2 regions of the Enterococcus casseliflavus genome follow, and region 1 is predicted to be linked to the other one. Evidence: predicted binding sites of a transcription regulator. Region 1 holds the regulator's gene; the other holds the start of a gene.
The links. The regulator NrdR, encoded in region 1, represses ribonucleotide reductase genes. The targets are predictions, from matches to a motif close to ACACNATATATNGTGT.
Positions count from the first base shown of each region.

Region 1 (11,796 bases):
GGTCCAAATGCGACTTTGATTTCCCCATGCTTGATCGTTGGGTTTTTCAGTAAAATTTCCATGGCTGTCATGATTTCTGCAATACCTGACTTATCATCAGAACCTAATAAAGTGGTACCATCAGTAGTGATCAAGGTTTCGCCAGCATAATTTTTTAAATTCGGAAAATCTTTTGTGTTTAATGTGTATTTTCCTTCTTTATCTAATTTAATGGTCGATTCGCCATCGTAATTTTCGATGATCTGCGGATCAACATTTTCTGCATTAAAATCGGCGGTATCCATATGGGCGATAAAACCGATGGAGCGCACGTCATGATCGACGTTACTTGGTAATGTTGCGATCACGAAACCATTTGATTCATTGTAATGAACATCGCTTAACCCTAGTTCTTCAAGTTCTTTTTGCAGTTCTTTAGCAAACGCGACTTGTGTTTGGGTGGAAGGTGTTGTGGTGCTTGTCGCATCTGAGCGAGTTTCTGTTTTGACATATTTTAAAAAGCGAGGCAATAAATTTTCGTACATAAAAGATTCTCCTATCTATAGTCAAATGGATTTGTTGAAGTGGTGGAAGGAACAAAGGTCACAGCCCAGTTCTCTTCTGCTTTCCACTGATTGAATTTCTCAATAAACCGAGGAATACATTCCTTTTCGATGTTGTGCCCTGGATCGATCCCGATCAACCCATTGGCTTGCATGTCATGGGCGAAATGGTAACTGATATCGCCAGTGATGTACACATCCGCTTGATGGCGTAAGGCATCCGAATAAAACGATTGACCACTGCCGCCACAAATGGCGATTCGCTGAATTTTTTCAGGTGCATTAGGAAAACTGACAACCCGTAAAGCAGTCAAACCAAACCGCTCTTTGACACGTGCGACAAACTGATCAATGGAAAGAGGCTCAGCGAGGTTGCCAACCCGTCCGATTCCATAGGTCTTCGGCAAATTGTCTAAGGCATACAGATCATAAGCTGGCTCTTCGTAAGGATGAGCAGCGATCATTGCCGAAAGGACCTTTTTCTCGATCGTTTCTGGAAAAATGACTTCGATTTTCGCTTCTTGCACCTGTTCTTCTTTTCCGATCTCACCGATGGCAGGATGTGCCGCTTGCTGTGGTGTAAAGCGACCGGTGCCAATCAATGAATAGCTGGTGTTTTGGTAATTGCCTTGCTGACCAGCACCAGCTTTTCCTAATGCCTTTCGCAATGCTGGTGCCGATTCAACAGGTGTAAATACAGCTAGTTTCTTCATTTTTACTTGATGGGTTTGCTTCAAGTACGTATCTGGTTCAACTTCTAGCAGTTCACAAAACCAATCGTTCAAACCGTCTTCAATAATATCCATATTGGTGTGGGCGGCGTAAACGGCGATATCATGCTTGACGAGATCCATCAACATCTTTTGTTGCGGATCATCGGTCAGCAAGCGGTTCAAAGGGCGAAAGATCGGTGGATGTTTCGCGATGATCAAGTCGATCTTTTTCTCGATGGCTTCGGTTACCACTTCTGGACGTACATCAAGGGTCATCATGACTCGCTCGAGGGGTTTGTTTAATGTACCAACATGCAGACCAACAGGATCGCCTTCTTCTGCCAACCATAACGGGCAGTATGCTTCAAAGCGTTTGATAAATTCTTGACCAGAAATCATGCCAGTACCTCCTTGATCCATTCGATTTGTTCTTTCAATTCATTCATTTTCTCAGCAGGTGGTTCTTTGGCTTTCTCTAACTCTTTGACCACTCGTTGACGCTGCTTCAATTCATGCTGCCATTTTTTATAAAAAACTGGATTTTTTTCTTTTAATAAAAAGGGACCAAAAAATAATTGCTGGGGCGTGTACGTCGCTTTTCCAGTTTCCGCAACGATGATTTCGTAATTTTTGTCATTTTCTTCTAACAGCACTTCATGAATGATCGTAAAATTGTGATCAACGAGCCATTCCCGCAAGGTTCTTTCGCCAACATTCGGTTGTAAGATCAAACGTTTGACCCCCGCTAAGCGATTTTTTCTGCTGCCTTCTTCTAAAATAGAGCGAATCAAAGTCCCCCCCATTCCAGCAACAACAACCGTGTCGATCTTATCTGCTGGCTGAATAGCGTCCAATCCGTCTGCTAAGCGCACCACGATCTTCTCTGTTAGCCCGTTTTTACGTACTTGTTTACTGGCAGAATCATAAGGTCCTTGAACGACTTCTCCAGCTACAGCATAAGTGATTTTGTCCTGCAGCATCAATGCCACAGGTAAATAAGCATGGTCGGAGCCGATGTCGGCGATACGTGCTTGGTCGGGAATTTGTTCGCCCACGCAAGCCAAACGATCCGATAATGCATGTTCGTTCATATTGTCACTCCTTCTTTCGTAGTATAACACGCTTTCCATAAATAGAAAAAAATGTGCGTCTTGACTGTGGTGCCATTGCCAAGGCGCACATTGCATTAATCGTTCACTAATTCAACCTTTTGAATCGAGTTACCGGGAATTTGCGGTGGGATCGACATCGTCATGATCGGGACGCCTTGCAGCGACACTTGGACTTTGTCTCCTTCAACTAACTCCTCGATCTCTCCTGAATAGGCCTCGATAGGGACATGGAGAATGACCCCATCATTTTGAAAACTTTGGACGACTTGATCCTCATCTTCAACTGCCGCTACGTCTTTCAAAAATAATTGAAAGGTATCATCAGAACCTGCTCGGGCATCTTCTTGGATAATACCAGTAAAAACCGTCGCTGTTTCGCTCTCTGAAGAACTATTGGCAACGGAACTAGCATTCTCACTTGATTCAGAAGGCGTGTTATCGCCACTTGATGCATTGTTGTTTTCGGGACTGCCACAAGCCGTTAACAGCAACACTGCTACTAAGGACAAGCCTAGAATCACTTGTTTTTTCATCATCTTCTTCCTCCAGTAATGGTTTTTTTAGGCATCATTTCGTCGATTTTTGCCCGTCATTTGGATCTCTTGTGTCAAGTAACGAATACGCTCCATAATACGTTTGGCTTTCAATGGTTCGGATTCGCCGCGTTGCGTTACTGAAAGATGCTGCTCCAACTCATGCATAGTAAAATTCGAGGTAAAGAACGTCGGGAGTTGCTCTTGCATTCGGTATTGTAGAATCACACCGAAGACTTCATCACGAATCCAACTGCTCATCGCATCCGCACCGATATCGTCCATCATTAAGATTGGGGCTTTTTTCACTGCGTTCAGCTTATCCCCCACCTGATCTTTACCGATTGCTTGTTTCATCTCTACTGCAAATGTCGGGAAGTGAACCAATGTCGTCGTGTAGCCTGCCTCCGCTAAATCTCTGGCGATCGCGCCAAGCAGATAGGTTTTTCCGATCCCAAAACTCCCCACAAAGTAAAGTCCTTTATGAAATTCCTGTGGATTGGCTGTCAACTCACTAATAAAATCAACGGCAGCTGCGATGGCCTCCATTCGGCCAGGCGTTTGCTGATAATCTGCAAAACTTGCTTCTTGTATATCTTTAGGCATATCCATCGCTTTGATGCGACTGCGGATCTCTTCTTGTTTCTGATATGCCAGTAGTTCTTTCGTTGGTACATAGGTGACGTCAATAAAATGAAAATTTAACGCTAAGCGCGGCTCATAGCCCGGTGCGATCATGGATGGATCATTGATGCGGAATTTCCGCTTTTCTTGGACGAACTCATACAGTTTCGCATAGCTTTTTTGAATATCTGCTTCGGTCAATACCTCTTCATTTTCGGCAATAAACGCTTTGACATCAGGATCTTGTAAAACCTCTGCCATCATTGCTGAAAACTGATCACGGTAATTGCGTTTATCCAATAGTTTTCCTAAGTTTTTCCCTACATCTTCCATTACTTGTCACCAGCTTTCTTATGCAAGTAGTTTTGCAGTTTTTTATCTAATTCTGCTTGTCGCTCTGGCGTTAAGGCTGTCTCTTCCACTGGTTTTTCAGCCCAAGAAGGCAGCTTTTCTTCGCGAATGATTTTTTTGCCGCTGGTTTGTGGTCGGCTGCGTTTTTCCTTGGCACTTCGAACAAGGCTCCGAACATGTTTGATGGCATCTTCTGCCGTACCAATTTTTAATTCTGACCACTGGGCGGCGATATTGTTCACATAATTTCCTGACAAAGCGGCATTGTTTTGGACCACCAAGACATAATGAACCAGAACATTGATCACACTATTTGGCAATGGTGACCGTTCGACAAGGCTCTTGATCAGCCATTGTTCTGAATCCGTCATGAAACTGTTCTTCTCCGCTTTGATCGCCTTGAGAAAAGCGATCGGTGCATTGTTCTCACTTTCTTGAATCAATAAGACATCATTTTCTGAAAAACCATTCTGTTTTAATGTATTGAAGCGGCGCAACTGACTTTCCGCTTGGGGATCTTCTCTTTTTGATGTTTTCGTGAATGTTTGTCGTGATTTCTTCATGATAGCTTGTTCCAGCTTCTTCTGGTCGACCTCGCCTGTTGTCAAAGAAACATTGTCCGCCATCAAATCCAACAATTCCAACACATCATAGCCATATAAAGAATGGTATAGAACTAACTTTTGTCGAAAACTTGGCGTGAAATTAGCGGCACGGATATACCGACGCTGCGCTTCATATAAAAGAAAGTCCCAATCCAACTGCTTTTCGTCAAGCACCAAGTTCGCTTTGGTTTCTTGAAAAGAATCACTGACTGCCTGTAACGTTTCTTCATGTGAAGCAAAACGTGCGGTATTTAACCCATAGGCGGCTGAGAAGGATTGAGTCACTTCCTGATAATCGGTCAAGGAACACTGCTTTGGTTGATACAGCTTGACCAGCTGATCAAATTTACGCTCTCCGACTCTTTCCAACAACAGATAAGCATACAATTCATCTTGAAAAAACGCTGCTGGATGGACCGGTTCTTGCAACCAATACAGATACGAGCTCCCGTTTTGAGCATCTGCTTTCTCATAAGACTTTAGCAAGCCGATGCCCTCTAAGTTTTGCTTGGCTTTTATGAAGCGAGGCATTCCCGCATTCATGGCATTCAAGATATCGAGATGCACGGTCGTCACCGACTCCTCGCCAGAAAAGCTTTGGGCTTGGACATCGCTTGCGAGTGTCAAATACAACGCTAAAGCATCACTTTCAATAATTGGTTGATACAAATAAATGAGGGCGTCTTTCCCTTCCGTTGTAAGTGGACGGCTTTTGAACACTTTGTACGATTGATTCGGTAAACTATTGCCCACTTGTTGTCCCCCTCTATTCTTGTGGTTCTTTCGCTTTTTCGACGATGTCTTGTAGTTCTTTCAAGAAAACTGACATGTCTTTAAACTGGCGATAGACACTGGCAAAACGGATATAAGCGATCTCGTCTAAATCAACTAAATCTTCCATCACATACTCACCAATCTGTGTTGTAGAAATTTCATTTTCACCAAGAGCACGAACACGACTTTCCACATGATCGACGATCGTTTCCATCTGATCCATTGTCACTGGTCGTTTTTCAGCAGAACGAATCAAACCCCTTAGGATTTTTTCTCGATTGAATTCTTCACGGGCACCATTCTTCTTAATCACAAGTAGGGGTGCCTCTTCGATACGTTCAAATGTTGTAAAGCGATAGCCGCAATTTTCGCATTCACGACGGCGGCGAATCACACGTCCATCATCGGCTTGTCGACTATCAACTACCCTAGAATTGTTATGATGACATTTTGGACATTGCATAGTTCCACCTCATTTTCTCTCTTATGCGCTTACGTATTTACGTAAAGTCATCGGTTTCTATGATTAATTATAACATGAAATCCGTTGGTACAATAGCCAAAGTGGTTTATTCTGTTCATTTATTACAAAATTTAAATAATGTTATAACTACTGTTTTTTTGAATTTGAAAAAACGGCAGAAATCTTTCTGCCGTTTCATTTCGTTATTTATCTTTCATTTGCAGCAAAGAAACAAAGTCATGCAAATTTGCTGGCTTTTCCATCTGCTGATTGCACCGTTGGCTATCACGACAAATATAGTTCCCCCGTTTGGTATACGTTCCATCGCCATTGCTTTTCGTCAGAGAAAGAAACATCGAGACATTCCCTTCATGCTGGCACAAGGGACAGATTCCTTTCTTGACCTCGGTTGAGACATGACCGTGAAGTCCTGTAAAGCCCTGCTCAGTGGCAATGATCATAAACTTACTTTGACTACCGATATCATCCCAAGAAAGATAGGTGGTCTCTTTTAAATCAACGGAAGCAAAATCAGGTATTTTCAGTTTTTTTACTTTCCGAAACATTTTTTCAATTTGTTTTGTTGTCGGTACCTGAAAGGGTCGGACGTACTCTTTGAGTTCTGTTAACAGCTCATTGCTGCGACTGATTGTCATCCCAGGTTGAAAGAAAGCAGCTAAAATTTCACGTGGCGCTGTTTCTTCTTCAGGAAAAAATTGTTCTATGGCATCTTTTGTCATCGTTTCAACCGTTTTGATCGTTCGAGGATCATTGACCGATTGATACGTTCGTACTAATTGGTATACTTGATGTTTAATTGAATGAAATTGGTAAGGTTCGATCATAAAAAAGCCTTCTTTCTAATTTTCCGTTTCCTATTGCGGCTGTTCTACTTTCTTGACAGTCGTACACAATGCATAAATAAGCATTTGATGACCACCTCCCAATTTCTTCGCTGCTTTCCATGCGATCTTAATGGATTATAATGAGAGGTTGAGCAATTGTCAACTGTGCAGGTGGTTGTCTTTCAACCTCTCTTGTCTCATTAACCCAAAAATGCCTCGTCTAGAAGACGAAGGCATCCATGTTTGTTTATAATTTATCTTCAATTCCTGTGTAATGCTTCAGCTGGTCTGCATCCCGTCGATCATTCGAAGAAATTTTATTTGCATCGGGATTTTCAGCTCGCAATAGTTCTTCGCTGCTGACATTTTCAGGGGTGGTTCGATCATTGCGGGCATCACGCTCATCATTTTGATCATCTAGTTCATTGACTCGTTTTTGATCGTGCTCTTTCTTGATTTGACCTTCTTGTGCTTGTTCTTTTCCAGAGTGGGCAAGTTCTTCATTGTTGGTCCACTCACCGATTTTTTCTTTGGCTTTGCCAACGATCACATCTTTTTCATCTTTAAAAGTACCCATAGTTATCATCCCTCCTGTATAGTTTCATCATAACAAGCATTCTGATTTCTGACAAAAGATATGAATGCGATACCAAACAGTCAGCAAAATGTTTTTCTTTATGCTATAATATGAGCGATTATTTTCTGAATATTCATACAACTGGAGGTGAAGAACCTGTTTAAGGTTCGACAATAGATGACAATCCTCGATTTCCAACAGGTTTCTTTCGTTCGCGACAAGAACTATTTATTAAAAGCGATCAATTGGCAAGTGAAAAAAAATGAGCATTGGGCGATTTTAGGTCTGAATGGTGCTGGCAAAAGTTTATTACTCCAAATGATCACGGGAAGTTTATGGCCTTCTTCTGGTCAACGAACAGTCTTAGGGGAGCGTTACGGAAAAACGTCTGTGCCCGATCTTCAACGGCGCATTGGTTGGGTCAGTTCAGCGCTGCAAAGCAAGTTTTATGGTCGCGATCTTGCCGAAGAGATCGTTCTTTCCGGGCTTTATTCCAGTATTGGTCTTTATGAGTCCTACGAAGAAGAGCAGCTGATCCAAGCAAAAGAGCTTTTGGCTGACTTAGGTTTATCGCATCTGATCCATCGTTCCTATCACGTCCTTTCTCAAGGGGAAAAGCAATTTGTCATGATCGCACGTGCCATGATGGCACAACCAGAGATCCTCATTTTGGACGAACCTTGTACGGGCCTTGATTTATTTGCGCGAGAAGAACTGCTAACCCGTCTGGAGACTTTTTCACAGCTGCCGAATACGCCGACTCTTCTTTACGTTACCCATCATACAGAAGAGCTACTACCGATTTTCACTCATTTGCTGATGTTAAAAAACGGCGAAGTCCACGCCGCTGGTCAACGAGAGACGATTTTTACTGAGGAGGTTCTCACCTCTTTTTATGATCAGCCGATCGTTCTTCACCCCTTTTCCAGCAATCGCGTGATCGTGACCCCAAAATAAATCAGGGCTGGTACTTTGATATTTAACCATTCATAAACGATCGTCTTACTTTCCAAAACAAACAGTTTCCGACATGTTTCAGCGCCAGTTGTTTTTGGAAATGATAGGGCTAGGTTTGCTATTGAAAGATAAAATAGCAGGTTCCCTTTTACTGAAGGGAACCTGCTGTCTTATCTATTTGTTTAAGGATGTTAACCAATCATCGATCTGCTGATTGAGTTGGGCGATCGTTCCTTGATTATCAAAGACAATATCGGCCCGTTGTTTCTTTTTCTCAATGGAAAGCTGACTGTCGATTCGTTGTTGCGCGTCTTGCTCACTCAATTGATTACGTGCCATCAACCGCTCTTTTTGAATCGCTTCTGGCACATAAACGACTGCGGTTTGATCCATGTATTGGTTGTAGTCGGCTTCATAAAGCAAAGGAATGTCAACGATCAACAAGGGCACCTGCTGCTTTTTTTCTTCGATCTGAGACAAAATCTCTTGTCGAATAAATGGCGACAACGTCTGATTCAGCAAGCGACGTTTTTCTGGATCATTAAATATCAGGGCACCGAGGGTTTGCCGATCCAGGTGTCCGTCATCGCTCAAAATCTGCGGACCAAAGGCTTGTGTCACCGCCTGCAAGCCCTCCGTATTCGGTTCAACGACTTCTCTGGCGATGATATCGGCATCAATAATCGGTAAGCCCAGTGAGCGAAAATGCGCGACTGCGGTACTTTTCCCAGTGGCGATCCCGCCAGTGACCCCTAAGACAAAACTCATTTGCTGGACCTCACATGCAATTTTTGGCACTGAGGACAAAAGTGCGTCCCCCGTTGGGCAACCTTGGTCTTGACGATTGGTGTCCCGCATCGCCCGCAAGGATTGCCCGTTTGGCCATAGACATTTAATGACATTTGGAATTTTCCTGCTTCGCCCAATGCATTGAGATAGGTCCGAATGGTTGTCCCCCCTGCTTCAACGGCGCGTTCCAAGACATCGATGATCGCTTGATGCAACACGTTGGCTTCTGCTGGGGTGAGCGAATCTGCTGGTTGTTCAGGATGGATCTTCGCTTGCCATAGCGCCTCATCTACATAAATATTGCCCAAACCAGTCACAAGTTTTTGATCTAACAAAAGGGGTTTGATGGCTTTTTTAGACCGCTTCAATCCTTGCTCAAATGCTTCTAATAAAAACAATTCAGGCTTAGGCTCAGGACCTAATTGCATGATGCCTTTATAGGCTGCGCTTTGGTCTTTATCCACTAAAGTCATACGACCAAATTTTCTTACATCATGGTAATTTAACTGACTGCCATCCGTAAAATGGAAAATGACATGTGTATGTTTATCGACAATCGGGTCTGACTCAAAATACTCGTACTTACCTTCCATTCGTAGATGAGAGATCAGATCATAATCTGTCAATTTAAAAATCAAAAATTTTCCACGTCGTTCAAATCTTTCAAAACGTTGCCCTTTCAACAGTGCCGAAAAGATCGGCACTTCAGGACTTTCGATGATTCGCGGCCAAAGGATCTCGACCGATTCGATCGTTTTATTTAAAACAAGTTTTTCAAGTCCTTTGCGGACCGTTTCAACTTCTGGTAATTCAGGCACCTCTGTTCACCTCATTTATTTTGCATCGTACCATGTTTTGCCCCAATTGCTATCTGTCAGTAAAGGGACATGTAATGCAACGGCTTGCTCCATCACTTCTTTCACTAAAGCGTCAAGACGAGGCAATTCAGATTCAGGTACTTCAAAGACTAGTTCATCGTGTACTTGCAGCAGCATCGTTGCTGCTAATTTTTCTTCTTTCAAACGTTTCGCCAAATCGATCATGGCAATCTTTAAGATATCCGCCGCACTGCCTTGGATCGGTGTATTGATGGCGGTTCTTTCCGCAAAAGTCCGAATATTGAAATTGCGCGAATTGATATCAGGTAGGTAACGACGGCGATGATACAAGGTTTCAACGTACCCTTTGTCCTTCGCCTCACGAACCACATCCTCCATATACGTTTTCACACCAGGATATTTTTCAAAATACGTATCAATGTATTGTTGGGCGGCTTTTCTGGTGATTCCTAGATTCTGGGATAAGCCATAATCGGAAATACCATAAACGATACCGAAGTTGACCGCTTTGGCTTGACGACGCATATTTGGTGTCACATCTTCTGCTTTTTCGATACCAAAGACTCGCATCGCTGTGCTTGAGTGGATATCTTGACCTTCGATAAAGGCTTCTTTCAAATGGGTATCATCTGAAATATGTGCCAACACTCGTAATTCGATTTGAGAGTAGTCAGAAGAATAGATCACCCAATCAGCTTCTCGTGGCACAAAGGCTTCACGGATCTTTCGACCTTCTTCTAAACGAATCGGAATGTTTTGCAGGTTCGGATCGACAGAACTTAATCGACCAGTTTGGGTCAAGGTTTGTACATATCGTGTATGGACTTTGCCATCCCCTTGGATCACTTTTAATAAACCTTCTACATAGGTTGATTGGATCTTAGCGATTTGACGATAAGTCAAAATGTCTTCAACGATCGGTGCTTGCTCTTTTAGTTGTTCTAACACATCGACTGCTGTCGAATAGCCAGTTTTGGTTTTTTTGATGACTGGTAAGCCCATTTTTTCAAATAAGATCACACCCAATTGTTTCGGTGAGTTTAAATTGAAGGTTTCACCAGCTTCGGCATAGATTTTTTCTTCAATTTCATGCAACCGTTGCGCAAATTCGCCCTTCATCTGATGCAAGCGAGACGCATCAACTTTGATTCCAGTAATCTCCATATCAGCTAAAATCATTGATAAAGGCAATTCCATTTCTTCAAATAGCGCTGTTTGATTCTTCGCTGCCAATTCTTCCGTAAGCTTTGGTGTTAGGTTCGTAATCGCTGCTACTTTACGGGCTAAATGAGCAAAGAAATCTTCCTCATCCGCTGGCAAACCTTTTTTCGCACCTTTTCCATAAATCGCTTCATCCGATTGGATCGCATCATAGCCATAGTGAGCGGCAACACCTGCGATGTCATTATTCGTATCATTCGTGTCTAAAAGATAAGCTGCCAATAAAACATCAAAAGCGATTCCTTTTGGTGCTGTCGTGTATCGGTTTAATGCCACGTACGTGCGTTTGGCATCATAGACGAATTTTTTACGTTCCTCGTCTTTTAACCAATTGGTAAAGACTGGACTTTCAAACAATTCTTCACGATGGCTGACATAAATTTTTTCTTGATTGCCCCAAGCAACACCGACGATGTCTTCCAAATGATAGTTATCCCCCATCATCTCGACATACAATGCTGTGTCTCCTTGGAACATATCTTCTGTTACTTCTTCAACGACCGAAAATAAAATGTCTTCCATCTCAACTGGTTCGGCTGTAATCTGCAACTTCTCTAAGAAGCTATTAAAGTTCATTTCTTGGTAGAATGGCACCAACTTCTCTAAATCTTTGCCTTCATATTTCAGTTTGTCGACATCGACCTCAATGGGCGCATCCACATCGATGGTTGCTAATTGTTTTGAAAGAAAGGCGATCTCACGGTCATTGATCAGGTTTTCTTTCATCTTGCTTTTTTTCATTTCATCGATGTGTTCATAGATCCCCTCAACGGAGCCATATTCCTTCAATAGCTTGATGGCTGTCTTCTCACCAATTTTGGTGACACCAGGAATATTATCGGAAGCATCGC
Region 1 covers NZ_CP119393.1:1,932,790-1,944,585, forward strand. Annotated here, with positions in the region: gene pepT (peptidase T) at 1-524, opposite strand, end outside; gene P0G38_RS09475 (Nif3-like dinuclear metal center hexameric protein) at 536-1,654, opposite strand; gene P0G38_RS09480 (tRNA (adenine(22)-N(1))-methyltransferase) at 1,651-2,346, opposite strand; gene P0G38_RS09485 (hypothetical protein) at 2,442-2,903, opposite strand; gene dnaI (primosomal protein DnaI) at 2,928-3,857, opposite strand; gene P0G38_RS09495 (replication initiation and membrane attachment family protein) at 3,857-5,233, opposite strand; gene nrdR (transcriptional regulator NrdR) at 5,247-5,717, opposite strand; gene P0G38_RS09505 (FusB/FusC family EF-G-binding protein) at 5,921-6,562, opposite strand; gene P0G38_RS09510 (hypothetical protein) at 6,810-7,148, opposite strand; gene P0G38_RS09515 (ABC transporter ATP-binding protein) at 7,317-8,096, shown strand; gene coaE (dephospho-CoA kinase) at 8,271-8,864, opposite strand; gene mutM (DNA-formamidopyrimidine glycosylase) at 8,861-9,703, opposite strand; gene polA (DNA polymerase I) at 9,719-11,796, opposite strand, start outside.

Region 2 (11,796 bases), 1.4 Mb from region 1:
TCAAAAGTATAATCTATTTTTCGCTTAATGGAAAGAAACATATGAAAGATAGTGAGAAACCATTCTTCGGTCATCGAGAAAAAACAAAAAACCCCGCTCAAAGAGCGGGGCTAACGTTGTTGCCAACGATTGATTATTTGTTTAAAGCGTCTTTTGCTTGGTCAGCTAATGCAGTAAATGCTGCTGCATCGTTTACAGCCAAGTCAGCTAACATTTTGCGGTTGATGTCGATTTCAGCTAATTTCAAGCCGTGCATCAATTTTGAGTAGCTTAAGCCATTCATACGAGCCGCTGCGTTGATACGAGCGATCCACAATTTGCGGAAGTCGCGTTTCTTTTGACGACGATCGCGGTATGCGTAGTTGTATGAATTCATTACTTGTTCTTTTGCTGTTTTAAATAGAGTGTGTTTAGAACCGTAGTAACCTTTTGCTAATTTAAGCACTTTTTTACGACGTTTACGAGTTACTGTTCCACCTTTAACACGTGCCATGTATAATTCCTCCTAATATGAAAATCGATAATTGTTTGTATACGTGAAGCTTGGGTTACGCACTTATTTCATGCGTGCTAGTTGTTGACGGATACGTTTGTAATCGCCAGCTGAAACCATTGAAGCTTTACGCAATTGACGACGTTGTTTTTTTGTTTTGCCGTGGAAACGGTGACTGGTAAAGGCACGGAAGCGTTTCAATCCGCCGCCGCCAGTGCGTTTTACGCGTTTTGCTAATCCGCGGTGTGTTTTTTGTTTTGGCATAACTAATTTCCTCCTCAAAATCTTTCGTTATCTGACTTTAAACTGAAACTCAGTGAGTCATTATTTATCGTTTTTTGGTGCTAATACTAAGAACATACTGCGGCCATCCATTTTTGGCTTTTGCTCAACAGTTGCCAAATCAGCAGTTTCTTCCGCCAAACGATCTAACACTTTCTGACCAATTTCTTTATGGGTAATGGCACGGCCTTTGAAACGGATCGAAGCTTTCACTTTGTCCCCTTTTTCAAGGAATTTACGTGCATTACGCAATTTTGTGTTGAAATCATTGACGTCGATCGTTGGACTTAAACGAACCTCTTTAATGTTGATTACTTTTTGTTTCTTACGAGCTTCACGGTCTTTTTTCTGTTGCTCAAAGCGGAATTTCCCGTAATCCATAATTCTTGCTACTGGCGGCTTAGCATTTGGTGCCACCAATACCACATCAAGGTTTGCTCGTTCTGCAATTTGCAATGCTTCAGCTTTACTCTTTACACCAAGTTGTTCGCCGTTTTGATCAATCAAACGCAATTCACGTGCACGAATGCCGTCGTTTACCATCATATCCTTTGCTATGGTCATTCACCTCCGAGTTTTTTGAGAGAAAGAAAAGCTTGTCGATTCGAAATCAGACAATAAAAAAACGAGTTCTTCACGAACCCGCACGTACTCCACACAAATAAATGGTAGGAATCCTATTCTGCCCAGCGATATCTTCACTCAGGCGAGAAGCGGGTGCTTCTGCTTTTATTTCTCAACTTTTATAGTATACTGCTTTTTTCTCTTATTGTCAACAGTTTTCATGATTGTTTCAAAAAAAAGCCGGAGCATACGCTCCGACTTTCGTGTTTCTTATTCTGCTTTCAATGCAGCCATCGTGATGTAGTTGTATGGTTGGTTGAAGTGAGGCAAGAAGAAAATATCTAATAGCTTCATCTTGTCGATCGTTACGCCTTCTTCGATCGCTAGTGAGAACATGTGGATGCCCATTGCGATTTCAGATGTACGTGACGCCATTTGTGCACCAACGATGCGGCGTGTTTCTTCTTCATAGACGATGCGGATCTTAACTGTCGCATTTTCTTTCATGAAGCCTGGTTTTTGGGTATCTTCGTAATCAGAGTATTTCACTTTCATGCCATTACGTTCGGCAGCTTCGACTGACAAGCCAGTTGAAACCATGTTGTAGCCGAAGATCGAAATCCCGTTTGATCCTTGAACACCCGTTGATTCTAGAGACGTTCCGCCGATATTATGGGCAGCGACGATCCCTGAACGTACGGCATTCGTTGCTAATGCGATATACGTTGTTTGTTGCAAAGCATTTGAGTACACCGTTGCACAGTCACCGACTGCGTAAACATCTGCATCGCTTGTCCGTTGATGGCGGTCCACTAAGTACGCGCCGTTAGCAAACAATTCCAAATGATCTTTGCCTAGCTCGTTGTTTGGTAAGAAACCGATCGCGTTGATCACTAGATCAACTGGGTATTCGCCGTTGTCTGTTACAACTGCTTCTACTTTCTCTGTTCCTTTGTATTCACGTGCTAATTCACCGAAATGCAATTCAATGCCATTGTCAGCTAAGTTTTTGTCCATATCTTCTGTAAACCATTTGTCATAGTAGTTTGGCAATGCCCGTGTCGCTGCATCAAAAAGCAACACATTTTTGCCACGGCGTTTTGCTGCTTCAGCAATTTCAACACCGATGTAACCAGCACCGATAACGGCAACGTTTTTCACGTCTTCTGATGCTAACTCTTTATCAACCGTTTGTCCGTCTTGGAATTTTTTCAAGAAATGGATGTTTTTCAAGTCACGTCCAGGTACTTTTGGTGAAATCGGTACCGAACCAGTTGCGATGACAACTTTATCATAAGATTCAACGATCGTTTCACCGTCATTGGTTACAGCGTGCACTTCTTTTTTCTCAAAATCGATATGGTCAACCACTGTTTCCATATGGATTTTTGCACCTTTTGCTTCAAAATCTTCACGTTTTGTATAGAACAAGCCTTCGTATGAATCGATTTGACGTCCAACCCATAAAGCAGTCCCACAACCTAGGTAGCTTAAGTTTGTATTACGGTCGATCATTACGACCTCTTGGTCTTTGTAGTTATCTAATAGTGTATTGGCAGCAGCAATCCCCGCGTGGTTTGCACCGATAATAACTGTTTTTGTCATGGAAAATTTCCTCCTTTTGTTTACATTGTCATTATAGCTTGCTTGTGAATTTGAAAACTATCAACTTTTTCGCGATTTTAAAAATTTATGACAGTTTTTCGTTGATATACGTCACTTTCAGCGGGTTAAGTTTCTATATCAAAATTATTTTCGTCTTGCAAGCAAAAAGATTGTGAAAAATTATGTATTTAAACCTAAGGATTTTCCTTGTTATAAAAGCATTCTGCAAACCGATTGAATAAATTTCACAATATTCTACTGCTTTTTCGTACCTATTGCGGCAGCGATGCGCCGTGTTATACTGAAGAGAAAAACAGATAGGATGGGATCTTGATGAAGAAAAAAATCGTATTGCCACTACTGCCCTTATTGTCGGCATTAGAGCCACAGGATTTTTATTTAGAAGAAGAACTACTTTTCGAAGGTGCTTTCTTCGAAGGCGGTGACTATAGCTATGATGCTTGTAAAAATCTCATCTTGAAGCAATGTCATTTCAAGAAAGTGACGATGCAAAAAACACGCTTGAGTCAATGGGAATGCCAAAACGTTCTTTTTGAGAATTGCGATTTTTCTAATCTGGAATGTTTTGGCGCCAGCTTTCATCGGGTTCACTTTAAACAATGCAAATTGACTGGCACCAATTTTGCGGAAAGCTATTTCCGTGACTGCACCTTTGAAGATTGCGTGGCGAACTTTGCTTCTTTTAGCAACACCAATTTACGGACGATGCTGTTTCGTCAGTGCCAACTAAACGACAGTGAGTTTTATGAAATGGATTGGAAACACTTGACGCTACAAGAAAACCAGTTGAACAATAGCAACTGGTTTCACACAAAATTAGCAACTTTAGATTTTCGGACCAATCAATTTCAAAAGATCGCGTTGTCCTTTGAACAATTGCGGGGGCTAACGGTCGATCAAGAACAGGCCTTGGTCATCGCCGCCGGTCTAGGTTTGGTGATCGATTAACGAATTCTGCGCCATAAAGCAATCAACATCCAGATGGATAACACTAAACTGATCAATAAGGCAATCCCCCAACCGAAAATACTATTGGTAAAAGGCAGTGGAACATTCATGCCAAAGAAACTGGTGACGATGGAAGGCACAGTCAATAAAAGAGACCAAACGGTCAAAAACTTCATGGTATCATTCAAGTTATTGTTTAACAGATTATTGTAGGTTCCAGAAAGTTGCTCTAAAATTTGAAAAGCCAGCAACGTCATTTCCACTGCCTGTTTGGCTTCGATCAGGGCATCATCCAGCTGTTCCCGCTCGTCATCATCCATCAAACGATAAATGGATAACGCTTTGATCTGCTCCAAGAGGACCGCATTTTGTTTCGTGGCAGACACTAAAAAGACTAAACCGACTTCCAAATCGGACATTTGCAGCAGGTTTTTATTGGTGGTTTTTTCCCGTAGTCGCTGATTCAAGCGAATCCGTTCACTATTGACTTCTTCGACTAGCGGAAAAAACGTGCCTGAAATCAAGAATAAGCTTTGAAACAAAAAGTGCAGCGGTGTTTGCTGCGGCTTTTGCAGGATCAAACGCTCCATCATCGGAATCACATAACGGGTATCATGGGAGGCAAAAGTAAAGATTTGCTTCTTTTTTAAAATAAACGTCATTGGGCTGGTCTCAAAATGATTGTCTCGCTTTTCTTGCTGAGGTACGTTGAAAACCAGCAGCAATGCTTCTTCTTCGGCATCGTATTCGACTCGTGCTCGTTCGTTTTTATCTAAAGAATACGTAAGCATCTCATCGGACAGATGATATTGTTTTTGTAGTGCCATCACGCTTTTTGCGTCTTGCTGGTCGACTTGAATCCATTCATAGTTTCCATCATAAAAGACATGTTTGTTTTCCACAGTCCATCCTCCACTCTTGCTTTCTTCTATTATAAAAGAAAACAGCCAGAAGCCCAATCAAAGGACTTTTCTGGCTGTATCGGCTATTGCTATTTACGGGCGTCTTTCAAAGCTTCTTCCACCATCGTTAAAACGGCCTGTGCCGCTTGCGGGTCTTCGACAAAATTGAATTGATCGCCATCGATCTGGATCTTTGGACTCTCATTGTATTCTTCGTACCATTGATCGTAGCGTTTGTTCAACTCTTTGTAGTAGTCGTATAACGAAGGATCAAAGGTCAACTGCTCATATTCCCGCCCACGTTTTTCAATACGCTCGAGCATCGTTTCAAAAGAAACGCGAATATGCACCAAAAGATCTGGATGCTTTTTGTGGGCTGCATACGGCAGCTCTTCCAACATATTGGCTAACAATTCATCATAGACTTTGACTTCGGTATCGGTTGCTCGCCCAAGGTCCGCATTTAAATGGAACAACAGTGAATCCTCATAAATGGAACGGTCCAAGACGTTATTGTCGTCTTTCATAGCTTGCTTGATACTTTCAAATCGTTTATTTAAGAAATAGATTTGCAGTAAAAACGCATATTTATTTGGATCTGCATAAAATAATGGTAACACTTCATTGTCATCGATCGATTCATAAAAGGCTTGGCTGCCAAAATGATTGGCGATCAATGCGGTCAAACTTGATTTACCGGCACCAATCGTTCCTGCTAATACGATCACGCTCATATCCCCCAACTCACTCATCACTAAATATTGTATGTTGCACTTGCGATATCAACTATACAATACTATATCTTGTGCCGTCAACCGAAACTTTTGAAGCACAGATCAAGAAGTTTTTCAATAAAAGTTTAAAGATTTTTGCTTTTTTTTGAAATCTCATACGGAATGCTTAACGAAAGAGCCTTCTTCTAGTAAAATAGGAAAGGATCTTTAATTAAATTGTGTTTTTGTCAGGAGATAGTTACAATTGACTGACAAACGATAAATGAATCATGTGGGGTAAGCTCCCTAGAGAAATGAGGAAAATAATGTCAATTGGTACTGGCATAGCTACAGGAAAAATCATCTTAATGGGTGAACATTCAGTTGTTTACGGTGAACCAGCAATTGCTTTCCCTTTTGCGGGAGCAAAAGTACAAGTCGAGATCACAGCAAATGAAACAAACACCTTGATTTCAAGTTACTATCACGGTCTGCTTGAAGAAGTCCCCAGCCACTTAAAAAATGTCAAAGACTTGCTGCATCGTCTGCAACAAGATTTCCACACGGGTCCTTTTGCAACCTCCATCGTCAGCACCATCCCTTCTGAACGGGGAATGGGTTCTAGCGCGGCGGTCGCTGTTGCACTGACTCGCGCTTTTTTTGATTGGATCAAAAAAGATTTTACAAAAGAAGAATTGATGACCTATGTCAACTTTTCTGAAAAAATCGCTCACGGCAATCCTAGCGGGATCGATGCTGCAGCAGCTAGCGGGACGGATGCCATTTACTTTATCAAAGGACATCCCATCACTTCGTTTCCCCTCACGATCGACGGTTATTTGCTCGTCGCTGATACTGGTATCAAAGGGCAAACGAGAGAAGCTGTCAAAAGTGTCGCCCATCTTTTTGAAACCAGCAAGCAGCTGGCCAGTCAAGCGATCCAGCGTTTAGGGATTGAAACCAAAAGAGCCAAAGAGGCCATCATAGCCAATCAATTAGAAGTATTAGGTGAAAGCATGAACAACGCCCATCAGGCCCTGCAGCAGCTAGGGGTCAGCAATCAGCAACTGGATCAGTTGGTTTCCTCAGCATTGGCACACGGGGCTTATGGGGCGAAGCTGACCGGCGGGGGCCGAGGCGGCTGTATGATCGCACTAACCAAAACGAAGGAACAGGCTGAGAATATCAGCCGTATTTTATTGTCCGATGGCGCTCGTGCGGCATGGATACAAGGATTAGGAGTTTATGAACATGTATAAGGGAAAGGCTCGTGCCTACACGAATATCGCATTGATCAAGTATTGGGGAAAACAAGACGAAACCTTCATTTTACCGATGAACAATAGTTTGTCCCTGACCCTCGATGCTTTTTACACAGAAACAACGGTGGCTTTTTCACCCGATTATACGCAGGATCGCTTTACATTGGATGGCGTGGTGCAAACAGACGCTGCCACAAAAAAAGTTGCGGACTTTTTGGATCTGGTACGAAAAAAAGCGGACTGCCCGTGGTATGCCACGGTGGAAAGTCAAAACTTCGTCCCAACCGCTGCTGGACTTGCCTCTTCTGCCAGCGGATTAGCGGCCTTGGCGGGTGCCTGTAGTGAAGCACTGGACTTAAACTTGTCGGAGCAAGAATTATCACGTTTGGCCCGTCGCGGTTCTGGTTCGGCGTGTCGGAGTATCTACGGCGGCTTTGCTGAATGGCATCAAGGCACCGATGAGACTTCTTTTGCCACCCAAGTGCCGTCAAATGGCTGGGAAGAAGAATTGAGTATGATCTTTATTTTGATCAATGCACAAGCCAAAGAAATCTCCAGTCGTGAGGGCATGCGCCGAACCGTTGAAACCTCGAGCTTTTATCCAGGCTGGCTTTCTGCCACTGCCACCGATCTCGTGAAAATGAAACAAGCGATTGCCGAGAAAGACTTTACTGCTTTAGGTGAAACGACCGAGGCCAACGCCTTGAAAATGCATGGAACGACCTTAGCCGCCGAACCACCTTTTACTTATTGGTCTTCTGAATCTTTACGAGCTATGGAATGTATCCGAATGCTGCGAAAAAAAGGATTGGCTTGCTATTTCACGATGGATGCTGGTCCCAATGTCAAAGTTTTATGCCAAAAACAAGAAGAACAAACGATTTTACGTGAATTAAGTGCTCACTTTGCCTCAGAACAATTAGTAACTGCTCATGCGGGCAAAGGATTAGCCTTTTTACCGGTGGAAGAATCTTCCCCCATCAACTAAGAAGCCATTAAGAAGCCATCGATTAGGAGTGTCGAAATGATTGAACTATCCGTTCCTGGAAAACTATTTATTGCTGGTGAATACGCCGTTGTCGAACCTGGTCATCCTGCAATCATCGTTGCTGTTGACCAATTTATCACGGTCACTGTTGAAGAGGCCCGTAAAAACGGCAGCATCCAGTCTGCCCAATACAGCGACCTGCCGATTCGCTGGACGCGTCGCAAAGGCGAATTAGTCTTAGACCACCGAGATAACCCGTTCCACTATATTTTGGCAGCCATTCGTCTGACGGAAAAATATGCCCAAGAAAAAGGCATCCCCCTTTCCTTTTACGATTTAAAAGTGACCAGTGAACTGGATAACTCGAATGGTCGCAAATATGGCCTCGGTTCCAGCGGTGCCGTGACTGTTGCCACGGTCAAAGCATTGAATCTGTACTATCAAATGGACATGGATCGGTTGACCCAATTCAAAATTGCGGCTCTTGCCCATCTCGCTGTTCAAGGCAATGGGTCGTGCGGTGATATTGCGGCCTCTTGCTATGGCGGCTGGATCGCTTTTTCAACCTTCGATCACGACTGGGTCTTAGCCAAACAAAAAGACCATACCTTAACAGAATTGATCGCTTTCGATTGGCCAGGATTATCGATCCGTCCCTTGACGGTTCCGAAATCTCTTCGACTGCTGATTGGCTGGACAGGCTCTCCTGCCTCCACCTCTGATTTAGTGGATCAAGTCTATCAATCCAAAGAAGAAAAAGAAAACGCCTATGCCGCCTTTTTAGCAGCCAGCAAAGACTGCGTCAATCGATTGATCGACGGCTTCTTAAATGAAGACAGTCGCACGATCAAAAAAATGATCACGGAAAATCGAAAGCTCCTGCGGGAGTTGTCCGCACTGACTGGTGTGCCGATTGAAACTCCAGCACTTAAAAAGCTTTGTGATCTAGCAGAAAATTATTGTGGGGCAGCCAAATCTTCCGGTGCCGGCGGCGGCGATTGCGGTATCGTGATCGTTGACCAAAAAACCGGTATTTTACCATTGATGAGTGCGTGGGAAAAAGCCGAGATCACCCCCTTGCCGCTGCATGTTTACCATTACCGGGAGGACCTATCATGAATCGAAAAGATGAACATGTTTCCTTAGCAAAAGCGTTCCATAAAGAACACAGCAACGATTTTGATGCAGTTCGCTTGGTTCACCAGTCGTTTCCACAAATTGACGTGGCTGATGTGTCAATTGCGACGACTGTCTTTGACCGCTCATTTTCCAGCCCTTTTTTCATCAATGCCATGACCGGCGGCAGTGAAAAAACCTTAAAAATCAATCAAGAGTTAGCAGAGATCGCACAAGCCTGTGAGTTGATGATGGCAACCGGCTCCGTTTCGGCTGCCTTAAAAGACCCAGGTGTCGCCGATTCTTTCCGTATCGTCCGCAAAGCCAATCCTGACGGCTTCTTATTAGCCAATATTGGTGCGGGCAGTCCCGTTGAAAATGCACAACGGGCAGTGGAGCTCTTTGGTGCCGATGCCTTGCAGATCCATCTGAATGCACCGCAAGAATTAGTGATGCCAGAAGGCGATCGTCAATTTAGCCAATGGCTGTCCTTATTGGAAAAAACGATGGCTTCTGTTGCCGTTCCGGTTGTCGTAAAAGAGGTCGGCTTTGGGATGTCCCGAGAAACGATCCAGCAGTTACTGGCGATCGGCGTACAAACGATTGATGTTGCTGGCAGCGGCGGCACAAGTTTTACGCAAATCGAAAATGCTCGCCGAAAAAAACGTGAATTGGCGTATTTAGACACCTTTGGTCAATCCACCGTGATTTCCTTGCTGGAAGCAAATGAGCTCCAACAGCCCTTTACCCGCATCGCTTCAGGCGGGGTTCGGGATGCTTACGATATCTTCAAAGCACTTTGCCTTGGTGCCGATAGCGTAGGACTATCCGCCACGATCCTCGTGCTGCTTTTGTCAAAAGGCAAAGAAGAAACTATCGCCACCTTACAATCATGGAAGGAACAGCTGCAGCTGCTCTACACAATGGCAGGACAGACAAGCACCAAAGACCTTACCAAGGTCCAGCTGATTTTTTCTGGTGCTGTCAAAGAGTGGTGTGAAGCACGTCAGATTCCCTTAGCAAAGTATAGTTTGCGTTAAGCAATCCAATCGCTGACTACCACATCAAATAAGTAAAAGCAGTACAATTCGTTTTTTATTGTACTGCTTTTTTTGTGTTCTTTTTTCTATAATAGTAAATTTCCATTTATCATTTGGATAGTAATGTTATTTAATTGCTACTTGATAATCACTTTCATTATCAGGTACGTTGTTTTTTTACCATCTTGTTTTCGAATGTGCTATGCTCAAGTTGAGGGAGGAACAATCGATTATTTCTTGAGAAAAGGATCGGTTTTTCATTCCTAGACTACATTCAAAAGGAGGCGTTTCTTATGAGTAAATCAGAATCGTCGGCTGTTTTTTCAACGATCGCTTGTTTGCTATTGATGGCAACTGGCTTTCTTATGGCATCTTTTTCCATTCCTTACAGCTTTGTCCCTTATCTGTTAGCGATTCTTGCTGGTGGTTGGAAACAAACCTGGGAAGGCACGCAAGAATTGGTGCACGACAAACGGTTGAACGTCGATCTATTGATGGCATTAGCCGCCATTGGTGCCTGTATCATTGGTCATTGGTTTGAAGGGGCGATGTTGACCTTTATCTTTTGTTTGAGCGGTGCCCTTGAGGAATATACGACCAACAAAAGTACGCGAGAAATTAGTTCATTAATGGCACTGCAACCAACGACTGCCTTAAAAATGATTGAAAGTGGCGAGCTCGTCGAAGTACCAGTGGAAGCCCTTCAGTTAAAAGATACGATTATGGTGGCAAAAGGCAGTGCGATCCCGATCGACGGTATCGTGATCCAAGGAAACAGCAGCGTTGATGAGGCGGCCATCAGTGGCGAATCCATTCCTGTCGAGAAACGTTTAGGCAGTGAAGTCTTTGGCGGAACCATCAACCTCGGGCAGCCATTGTACATTGAAGTTACTCAAACGAGTGAAAACACCCGCTTTGCAAAAATCATTCAATTGGTGGAAGAAGCACAGCAAATGCCAAGTCAAACGGCGACCCTGATTGAAAAAATCGAACGGATCTATGTGCCGATCGTCTTAATCGCCGTCCCGCTAATGATCGTTTTGTGTACGTTTTTCACGAATTGGGGGTTCCAAGAAAGCTTTTATCGCGGCATGGTCTTACTGGTGGTGGCATCTCCTTGTGCCTTAGTCGCCTCTGCTACTCCTGCGACCTTAGCAGCCATTTCTCACGCTGCTCGTTTGGGCGTTTTATGCAAAGGCGGACAAGCCTTAGATGCCTTTGCCAATGTCAAAGCGATCGCTTTTGACAAAACCGGAACGCTGACTCGTGGCAAACCTGCTGTCACTGATGTCCATCTGTTGCTGGATGAACCCTTTATTCCCCAACTGATCGTCGGGATGGAAAAACAATCAAATCACCCATTGGCTGAAGCGATCTTGGCGTATTTTCACGATGAAAAGCCATTGGAATTAGCCGTGGAAGAACAAGCGGGGGTCGGTCTAGCCGCCACTTACCAAGCTGCCCATTGGACGATTGGAAAAGAAGTCGATCTAACCTCTGTTGCTGCCAGTGAGCAAACCCGCATCCACGAATTGAAAGCAGCTGGAAAAACCTTGATTTATATCAATCGTGACCGTGTGTTAGCAGGGTATTTAGCGCTATTGGATCAGCCCCGTCCTGAAGCTCGCGAGAGTCTTGCCTACTTCAATGAGCAGGGGATTCACACGACGATGCTGACGGGTGATCATTTAGGTACTGCTAAAGTGATCGCAGCAGAAATCGGCTTGTCTGACTACGAAAGTGATTGCCTGCCTGATGAGAAAACCACTCGGATCAAAGAAATGAAAGAAACCTACAAAATCAATGCGATGGTCGGTGATGGGATCAATGATGCCCCTGCCTTAGCGACCGCAAGTGTGGGG
Region 2 covers NZ_CP119393.1:521,761-533,556, reverse strand. Annotated here, with positions in the region: gene rplT (50S ribosomal protein L20) at 134-493, opposite strand; gene rpmI (50S ribosomal protein L35) at 557-757, opposite strand; gene infC (translation initiation factor IF-3) at 818-1,339, opposite strand; ribosomal protein L20 leader region at 1,387-1,510, opposite strand; gene nox (H2O-forming NADH oxidase) at 1,610-2,944, opposite strand; gene P0G38_RS02555 (pentapeptide repeat-containing protein) at 3,278-3,913, shown strand; gene P0G38_RS02550 (magnesium transporter CorA family protein) at 3,910-4,815, opposite strand; gene P0G38_RS02545 (deoxynucleoside kinase) at 4,905-5,549, opposite strand; gene mvk (mevalonate kinase) at 5,855-6,787, shown strand; gene mvaD (diphosphomevalonate decarboxylase) at 6,780-7,778, shown strand; gene P0G38_RS02530 (phosphomevalonate kinase) at 7,815-8,897, shown strand; gene fni (type 2 isopentenyl-diphosphate Delta-isomerase) at 8,894-9,934, shown strand; gene P0G38_RS02520 (heavy metal translocating P-type ATPase) at 10,228-11,796, shown strand, end outside.
Region 2: a site for NrdR is predicted at 5,609-5,624, ahead of P0G38_RS02545 (deoxynucleoside kinase). Genes of this name have one in related genera too.